Regions from separate parts of the Paenibacillus sp. AK002 genome, predicted to be linked through region 4. Evidence: riboswitches for the same ligand, from Rfam matches in the RefSeq annotation. Region 4 holds a riboswitch; each other region holds the start of a gene.
What was found. Region 4 has a riboswitch for cyclic di-AMP ahead of M1D70_RS02245 (hypothetical protein). Riboswitches for the same ligand answer to the same signal wherever they lie in the genome.
Positions count from the first base shown of each region.

Region 1: another riboswitch for cyclic di-AMP. It lies ahead of M1D70_RS29500 (APC family permease); the one in region 4 lies ahead of M1D70_RS02245 (hypothetical protein).
Region 2: another riboswitch for cyclic di-AMP. It lies ahead of M1D70_RS00480 (C40 family peptidase); the one in region 4 lies ahead of M1D70_RS02245 (hypothetical protein).
Region 3: another riboswitch for cyclic di-AMP. It lies ahead of ehuB (ectoine/hydroxyectoine ABC transporter substrate-binding protein EhuB); the one in region 4 lies ahead of M1D70_RS02245 (hypothetical protein).

Region 1 covers NZ_CP096377.1:6,528,887-6,531,088, forward strand. The annotation lists gene M1D70_RS29495 (molybdopterin-containing oxidoreductase family protein) at 1-357, opposite strand, end outside; cyclic di-AMP (ydaO/yuaA leader) riboswitch at 843-1,037, shown strand; gene M1D70_RS29500 (APC family permease) at 1,204-2,202, shown strand, end outside.
Region 2 covers NZ_CP096377.1:98,979-101,180, forward strand. The annotation lists gene M1D70_RS00475 (GNAT family N-acetyltransferase) at 1-297, opposite strand, end outside; gene M1D70_RS00480 (C40 family peptidase) at 805-1,278, opposite strand; cyclic di-AMP (ydaO/yuaA leader) riboswitch at 1,283-1,418, opposite strand; gene M1D70_RS00485 (hypothetical protein) at 1,764-2,202, opposite strand, start outside.
Region 3 covers NZ_CP096377.1:6,193,614-6,195,815, reverse strand. The annotation lists cyclic di-AMP (ydaO/yuaA leader) riboswitch at 353-499, shown strand; gene ehuB (ectoine/hydroxyectoine ABC transporter substrate-binding protein EhuB) at 855-1,709, shown strand; gene ehuC (ectoine/hydroxyectoine ABC transporter permease subunit EhuC) at 1,711-2,202, shown strand, end outside.
Region 4 covers NZ_CP096377.1:527,252-529,453, reverse strand. The annotation lists gene kdpA (potassium-transporting ATPase subunit KdpA) at 1-759, opposite strand, end outside; gene M1D70_RS02250 (potassium-transporting ATPase subunit F) at 790-858, opposite strand; gene M1D70_RS02245 (hypothetical protein) at 1,017-1,427, opposite strand; cyclic di-AMP (ydaO/yuaA leader) riboswitch at 1,558-1,726, opposite strand.

The DNA of each region.
Region 1 (2,202 bases), 960 kb from region 4:
GCCGTAGAAGCTGTAAGGCAGGATGCTCTCGGAGCCGTATTCCTCAATCAAGTCCTTATAGCGTCCCGCAATCTCCTGAATGGCTTCGTCCCAGCTGATCCGCTCGAAGGCGCCCTCTCCCTTGGGACCTACCCTTCGCAGCGGATAGAGCACGCGTTCCGGATGGTACACCCGGTGTGCCATATTACGGACTTTATTGCAGATGGCTCCCTGCGTAATCGGATGCTCCGGATTACCGGTCACCTTGACGATTTTTCCGTTCTCTTTATGCAGCAGCAGGCCGCATGTATCGGGACAATCCAACGGACATACCGCCGGAAATACGCCGTTTTCCTGATGAATCATCGCTTGAGTCATTTCGTACTTCCCCCTTTTGCTCGGCTGCATCATATCCCTTTATCTTAAAAGAAAATCGGGGTTTCAGTAAAGTCATACATTTATTTCTAATCAGGTGATTCACTTTACTTTCCCCCGGGTATATTCCTATCAAGAGCAAAGAAGAGGAACCCAGACCCTTTCTCTTCCTTGCCGAATCATGGACCACTCCCAAAAAAATTCGCCATGCCAGTGTCTCCTCCCCCGAGACCGGCATGGCGAATTTGTTTATATGGCATCCTCCCAGTGACCGATGTTCCCCACACCTAATCCTCCATATTATAGAAACTCGTGATTTTCGCAGTAAACATGCAAAATAAAAAGCCTGTCAAAGCCAGGTCATTATGTAAGCGCTTATCTGTTATTTTTTATAAATAATTCTGTTCGAATGATCGTTGGAGGATGTTTTACAAACGATTGGAGCAGGCGTAATATACTATTCAGCTTCGAAAACATTCTTCATATTCACATGGCATTCGCTTAATTTCCATGATGGAAAGCGGGGGAACCAACCGTATGGAGGGATACCTATAGGATCCTTCAACCATACTATGGGGTGAATCCTGATGCGTCGCGTACGTACGCCGCGATGGAATCAGGTAGGGCGACTCTCACCGCCCGAATCCGACAGCTAACCTCGTCAGCGTTGATCGGGAGGGTTGTGAACTTGTGATGAAACACAGGGTTCTAACCTGTGTTTTTTGTTTGCCAAAAATCAGCATAGGAATGGTGACCATTCCTATGTCCAGCACATAAAAAACACCGATAGAAGTCCGTTCAGCGAGCTTCTACCATGAACTTAATCTTAAGCGGCGGTGAAAAACAACCATGTTATCCTCAATCAAGCGCTTCCTCATCGGAAGACCGCTTAAATCAACGGAATTAGGCGAACAAAAGCTGAATAAAACCAAGGCGCTGGCCATCCTGTCATCCGATGCGTTATCGTCCGTGGCCTATGGTCCGGAACAAATCCTCATTGTGTTGATGACCGTCGGGGCGGCTGCCTATTGGTATTCCATACCGATTGCCGTCGGCGTCCTGGTCTTATTGCTGGCACTTATCCTGTCGTACAGACAAATTATTTTCTCCTATCCGCACGGCGGCGGCGCATATGTCGTGTCCAAACGGAATTTGGGCATGTATCCGGGGCTGGTGGCCGGCGGTTCCTTGCTCGTGGACTATATCCTGACGGTTGCGGTCAGCGTGTCGGCCGGGACGGATGCGATCACGTCGGCTTTTCCGGAATTGCACGCCTATAATCTGCCGATCTCCATCGTGTTCGTTCTATGCTTGACCGTATTGAATTTAAGAGGGGTCACGGAGTCGGCCTCCATATTGGCTTATCCGGTTTACCTGTTCGTGCTTGCGTTATTCATCCTGATCGGGGTAGGGATATTCAACATTGCCACAGGCCATGCGTCTCCGGAGCTTCACACGCCGATCGGCACGCCCGTAGCCGGGCTGAGCTTGTTTCTGCTTCTACGCGCATTTGCCTCGGGCAGCTCCGCCCTGACCGGCGTGGAGGCGATTTCCAACGCCATTCCGAATTTCAAAGACCCGGCCCCGAATAACGCGGCCAAAACCTTGGTGGCGATGGGATCGCTGCTGGCCCTGTTATTTTCGGGCATCGTCTTCCTGGCTTATTACTATGGGGTCAGTCCCAGCGAACAAGTCACGGTCGTTTCCCAAATTGCCGAGCATACCTTCGGGCGAAATGCGCTTTATTACTTCATACAAGGAACAACGGCCTTAATTCTGATCCTCGCCGCCAACACCGGGTATTCCGCTTTTCCCCTGCTGGCCGTCAATCTGGCGAAGGATAAGTTC
Region 2 (2,202 bases), 430 kb from region 4:
CCGTTTACCCATTCCGCGCCCGCACCAATCAGGCCGCATGCCCAGCCCGATTCGCGTAACCTCATGCATCGGAAACAGCTGGGCAAATCCCCATAGTGTCTTCCGTTCATCCAAAATCGAAATGTACTGCTCCCGGCGGATGTCCGGATCGCCAAACTCGATCCCAAGCCCTTTCATCTGCTCCCATGGAAGAAAACCGTAAATGTTATAGGGAGGAGGATAGGTCCAGGCGCATATTTCTTTCGCATGCTCTTCAAGCATGACCACCGTGTGAAATGAAATCGGTGCTGCATCCATTGGCAAAGTCCCCCTGTCGTAATTACAAATTAAATTATACCCCATTTCTCAAACATTCTAGCCGCATCAAAAAGCCAGTCCGAGAGAAGTAGGCCTCCATTGACGGGCAAAAGGGTATGTATAGGCAGGATGAGGATAAGACCCATCGAAGCTTAGGAGGATTCTCCGGTCGACTTTTCATTCTGATCATTGCTCATGATGGGCTTGGCACCTACGTATCGCTGCTCGTAGTGGTCCTCAGAAAATAAAATCAATATTTTTCCATTAGGGTGTTTAATGAAGGAAGAGGAGGGTATATAAAGGGTAGAAGATGCAACGACATGAGGAAGCGAAGTGAATTCGCATAATAATTTTCTTTTTTTCTCGAAAAGTGGGAACTTTTTCGTTGTCCCAAACGTTATAAAGGTATACACAGAGCAGACAAAAGAAAAAGCCGCTGGATGAGATCGGCACAATCTCATACGCCCAGGGCTTCTTGTAAAGGATAAACCAATGAAGTTCCAATAATTAATTGTAGTTCACAGCTACAGACTTGTACGTAGACTGACTCATGACTCGCTTAGCACCTACGTATCGATTGGCGTAATAGCTCTGGCTCAGCGGACTGATGATGACGCCGCGCGAGGATGAGGAATGAGCGAATTTGCCGCCCCCAACATAAATACCCACATGAGATACACCTCTGCCGGATGTGTTGAAGAACACGAGATCGCCAGCTTTCAGCTTGCTCTTGGCTACGGCCGTACCGACTTTGTATTGAGCTGCAGACGTGCGTGGCAGGCTCAGACCAAGTTTCTTGTAGATATAGCTGGTGAATCCGGAGCAGTCAAAACCATTCGTTGTGGTTCCACCTGTTTTATAAGAGACACCAATGGCTGGTTTGATTGCAGTATTTAATTTGGAATCGGCGAAAGCGCTTCCGGTCCCTAATGTGAGTGCGAGGGCCAGGCCTAGAGAAATGGCCGTTAACTTCTTTTTCAAAACAAAAAGCTCCTTCCATTGCCTGCGAGGTTAGCTTAAGGGTTCGGTTGAAGGTCCCCTATGATCCCTCTCTTGCGAGATCAATTCACCCAAAACGGATCCCCCGCTTCCCAATCATGGGAATTCGGCTCCTTAAAATGTTGATGAACCCATTCATAGACGTCTGACGTTCCAACATGCTAACGAAATTACATAGTTCCAGCAAAAAGTTACAGTAAAGATGACAAAGTTGTTACTAACATATTCGTTATTTTAGCAGAGTATTAACAATTTGGCAAATGAGGAAAGCTCATTTTTATACAAAAAAACCTGTCCCCGTCTTGCGGGATCAGGTTTTTTTGTAATTTGGCCATCGGAAAATGTAATATTGAGGAAAAATGGGCTCCTATTCTTTGTAAAATCAAATCCGAGAGAGAAATGTGTCGCTTCCGATTACAGCATATTTACGAGCTTGTTCATCATAAGATGGTAACGAAATGTAACGATTAGGCATGCTGCGAGGAAGAATCCCGCCACAAATGGTATTGGGCGGAAATTGCCCAAATTTGGAAAAGTCCATTTAGAAAATAGGAGGCTTGCTGAATAATCAAGCCGATCAATCCGGCCCAGAAGAGCGATGCCGAACTCAGGAGCAAAAGAATGACGCAGGCTGATCCGCCAACGGTAAGGGATAACAGCACGGCCGTGCCCAGTCGGCGGAAGAGCGCAAGAACGGAGCTGATCATGCCGGAATTGTCCGTACGGCCGAATTGCATATAGAGCAATAACAGGCGAATCAGATAGGCGTACAGAAACCAGCCGGCTGCATGAGGCAGCGCACGAAGCAGCAGAACCGGCTCATGGATCCCGTTCAGCAGTATCGGAAGGATTTTGGGCAGAATCCAGTATCCGGGCACAAAGGTAAGAACAAGTTCGATCAGATAG
Region 3 (2,202 bases), 1.3 Mb from region 4:
ATGCTAAGCATCGGGGCTTTTTGCAAGTCATTCCAGGCGTTGTTATCGGACTTATTATGGAGTGTTTCAAAAATTTTTTTCGGCCCCGTATTTCAAATGGGCAGACTTCCTGATCCGGGGCTCATTCATGGCATTAAACGTATATGTCATGAACGATTTCCGCAAGACCCGTCAAATGCCTGCTATATAGCGGAAAATGGAGCATGGATTCCATGACCAATCCGGTGTATGGACAGCCTTAAATAAGGTGTTCAAAAGGCTCGATATTTTCGTTGCAAAAACGGTATTTTCACTTCTGAATTTCCAGAAAAAGCGGTTAAAGGGGTTTGACTTTTCCTGAGCTTCCCTTTATCATGAACACACGCTTAGTTTCCGGCATACATATTCCGGAAAGCGGGGGAACCAGTTTCACCAGGGGCGAGTCACTTGGAATTCACGAGTGTAGGGTACCATCTTACCCGAGTCCGTCAGCTAACCTCGTCAGCAGTGGATGGGTCTTGCATACATAATGGATGTTCATACAAAAGGCCCTTTATTCTCTATAGGGGCCTTTTCTCTATTTTTTGACCCCCTGCTGGCGGAGCTATGTCTAGATCCCCTGTTTGGTGGTCTTTTTAGCATTCAATTACAGAGGAGGGGCAACGTCTGCAAATGTGGAATGAATTGAATCGATCAGACGGCATTGGGTCAAAGCGTGCAAGGAAGCCGATGAATCATCTTCCCTGAAGCCTCGTCCCATGCACGGGTATCTGAATGTCCATATATCCAAGTTAACACATGTGCTAACACGGATAATTTCGTCATGCCGTTTTTTTAAGAAAGTGAAAAGCTATTACGAAAGGTTGTGGAAGGTTTTGAAGAAAGTGGTTGTGCTGGTGTTGTCCGTGATGATGGTGGTACTGCTCGCGGCTTGCGGCGACAAAGGAAGTACGCTGGATCGAGCCATAGAGCAGGGATATATCACCGTAGGGTTTGCGAACGAGAAGCCGTATGCCTACAAAGAAGCCAATGGGGAGCTCACGGGCGAGGCGGTTGAGATTGCCCGCGTTATTCTGGAGCGTCTTGGCATCAAGGAGATGAGGGGGGAGCTAACGGAATTCGGTTCGCTGGTCGCCGGATTGCAGGCCGATCGGTTTGATCTGATCACGGCAGGCATGTTCATTAATCCGGACCGCTGCTCTGCCGTCCTGTTCGCGAATCCGGAGTACAGCATCGGGGAAGCCCTTGCGGTAAAGCAAGGGAATCCGATGGAACTCGGAAGCTATGAGGACATTGCCAAGAATGAGCAGGCCAAGGTGGCTGTCATGACCGGCGCGGTCGAAATCGGCTACATGGAGAAGTCGGGCATTCCTGCGGACCGGATCGTACAGGTCCCTGACCAGGCTTCGGCGATCAGCGCCCTCCAGGCCGATCGGGTGCAGGCGATTACCATGACGGGGCCGTCCCTGCAGGCGATGCTGGATTCAGCCAGCGACGACAGCATCGAACGCGTGGCCGATTTCGAGCAGCCGGTCATCGACGGCGAAAGCGTTCGCGGTTACGGGGCTACGGCTTTCCGCCAAGCGGATACCGAGTTCCAGGAGGCTTATAATGCAGAGCTTGAAAAGATGAAGGAGTCGGGCGAGCTGCTGGAAATTTTGCAAGAGTTCGGGTTCACGGAAGAAGAGCTCCCGGGTGAGATGACGGCCGCTGCGCTCTGCGGGGAATAGCATGCCGAATTCTTGGATCGATTTTCTTCCGACGCTGCTCAAAGGAGCAGAGATCACGATTATCGTCGCGTTCTTTTCAGCCATCCTGGCTATCGTGATGTCCTTTGCAGCCGGATTGTGCCGGCTGTCGAAGCTGTGGATCGTCCGCACGGCGACGGTCGTGTACGTCGAAGTTTTTCGGGGAACCTCCTTGCTGGTGCAACTCTTCTGGTTGTATTTTGCCCTTCCATTCATCGGCATCGAGCTTCCGAAAATGCTGGCGGCGATTCTCGCGATCGGACTTAATTTCGGCGCATACGGCTCCGAGATTGTTCGCAGCGCGGTGCTGGCCGTTCCGAAAGGACAGTGGGAAGCTGCCGTGGCGCTTAATATGAGGCCTTGGCAGAGGTTGTGGAACGTTATACTGCCCCAAGCGTCCCTGCGAATGCTTCCCCCGTTTGGGAATCAGCTTGTGGAACTCATCAAATCCACCTCGCTCGTTTATTTCATCACG
Region 4 (2,202 bases):
CACATTGGTCAGCGGGGACGGGTTCTCGAACGGATGCGACGAGTTGGCCCCCATAAACCCGCCCCCATTGGTGCCAAGATGCTTGATCGATTCGAGCGCGGCCACCGGACCCACCGCTATTTGCTGCTCGCTACCTTCCAGCGTCGTGACGCTGAGCGTAGGCTTCAGTGTCTGCGGCACCTGCAGCGCCACCAGCGCCATCGCAATGATGAAGGCAGCCGGAATGAATACCCGGGTATGCGCCTTAACGAAGTCCTCAAAAAAGTTGCCGACGGTCATGCCCTTGCTGGTCACCGCCCGGATAAAAGCAATCGCCACGCACAGCCCGGTCGCCGCGGACGTGAACATCATCATCGTAATGACGGCCATCTGGGCCAGATAAGACAATCCCGACTCGCCGCTGTAATGCTGAAGATTCGTATTGGTCATGAAGCTGATAATGGTGTTGAACGACAAGGTCGGTTCCATATGGCCGATGCCGTTCGGGTTCAGCGGCAGCACCTTCTGCAGCCGCAGAATCAAGTAGCCCGCCGCAACCAGCACGATATTCGTCAACACAAAGCTGACGGCATATCCTTTCCATGTCATCCCCTTGCGTTCTTTTAAGCCGATCAGAGCAAAGATCGGTTTCTCCGCCCAGGAGAACCATCTGTCCGTTCCATTGCTTTCATTGCGAAACACCTGATATAGATAAGTTCCCAGCGGCTTGACCAGCAGCACCAGAACGAGTATAACGATGGCAATTTGTAAAATGCCCATGACGAATGCCTTCCTCCTTCAGCCGATTCCCTAGAATTTTTCAGGGTGAATCAGCGCATAAATCAAATAGAGAAAAATAAAAATCGTGAATATCAACATGATCATCACGGCTGATCAGCCTCCGGTTCCGAAACCACGCGCCCGCACCAGGACATAAACAGCATGAGCAGTCCGTAGGTTCCTCCCAAAATGAGTACCATAACTAAATCCTGCATGAATGTAACCTCCCCTAACTCTTGTGGCGTCAGTCCAAACGCTTAGCTCATAACGGCTGCCATCAGAAAGGACACCTGATGATGATTCGTATGAAGCACCACATCGGCACCCAGCCCTTTGTATATCAAGCGCGGATTGCCGGAATGGGTGATCACATAAATCGACTCCGCGGTCCATGTCCGGCAGATCCGTAAATAGCGGCAGCACAGATTCAAGCTGCTTTCGAACAGAAACACCTTGCTGACGGGAAACTCGGGAATGATCCAGGTCTGCTCGTCTCTTGTATCAATCAAAATGATGGGTTTGCAGCCCAGTTCTCGCAGCCTCAGCTGCTCAGCCCGGTTGTTGGCTATGGCCGCAAACGGAACACGTTTGTGCATCAGCTGGCGGACGAATTCCTCCCCGGCCTTGTTCGGCGCGGATACCAGGATGTATTCCTGTGGTTTCTCCATCTTCGTTTCTCCTCCTAAGGTCAGAAAGAGAAGGCAACAACAAAGAAGCCTGCGGAAAGAGAAGAACTCTTCCCGCAGGCTTCTTAACAGGACACGGTGAAATACACCGTAGCCCAAGTCCACGACAATCGTTGCCTCTCTCGATACGCTTACGAGGTTAGCTGACGGATTCGGGCGTGAGAGTCGCCCTACCCATAGACCGTTATCTTGTCTATAGGATTCACCCCAGAGAGATCAGATTTATCTCCCGACTGGTTCCCCCGTTCCTTTTCCATTCAAGGACTCAGCGAAAATTGAATACGAGTAGCAGTAATTTTATTGCGATTTGACTTGTCGTCCGACTGGGCATAACAGCAGCGACAGGAGGTTTACGCGGTGAGAGTCGCCTCTACCTTCAAATCTCAGCAAGGCCCATGGTACCTTCTCCTAAGATTCGATCCATAATGAACCCGGCGCAGCTCTCACACTGCCTTTAGATCTTTATGGAACGACTGTCCGTAAGCCTTGGTCGTTGATGACCGTCAACTCATAGTTCGTATCATACGACCGGCCCTGCAGGATGTAAATGTGAGCAAAAACACATCTGGCGTTGTGTCGAACAGGAACCAAGCAGTATTTCGTTTTTATCTTCCGAATACTGCTCTATACTATGTATTTCTCTTGTTTTCTCGTATTTATCGCAATCCAACGAGATACCGAGATTTTGCCACGATAATAGATGACAGGATGGTTTGTACGCGTTTTCTTTTGCCGTTTTCATCTATTTTCAGAGTGT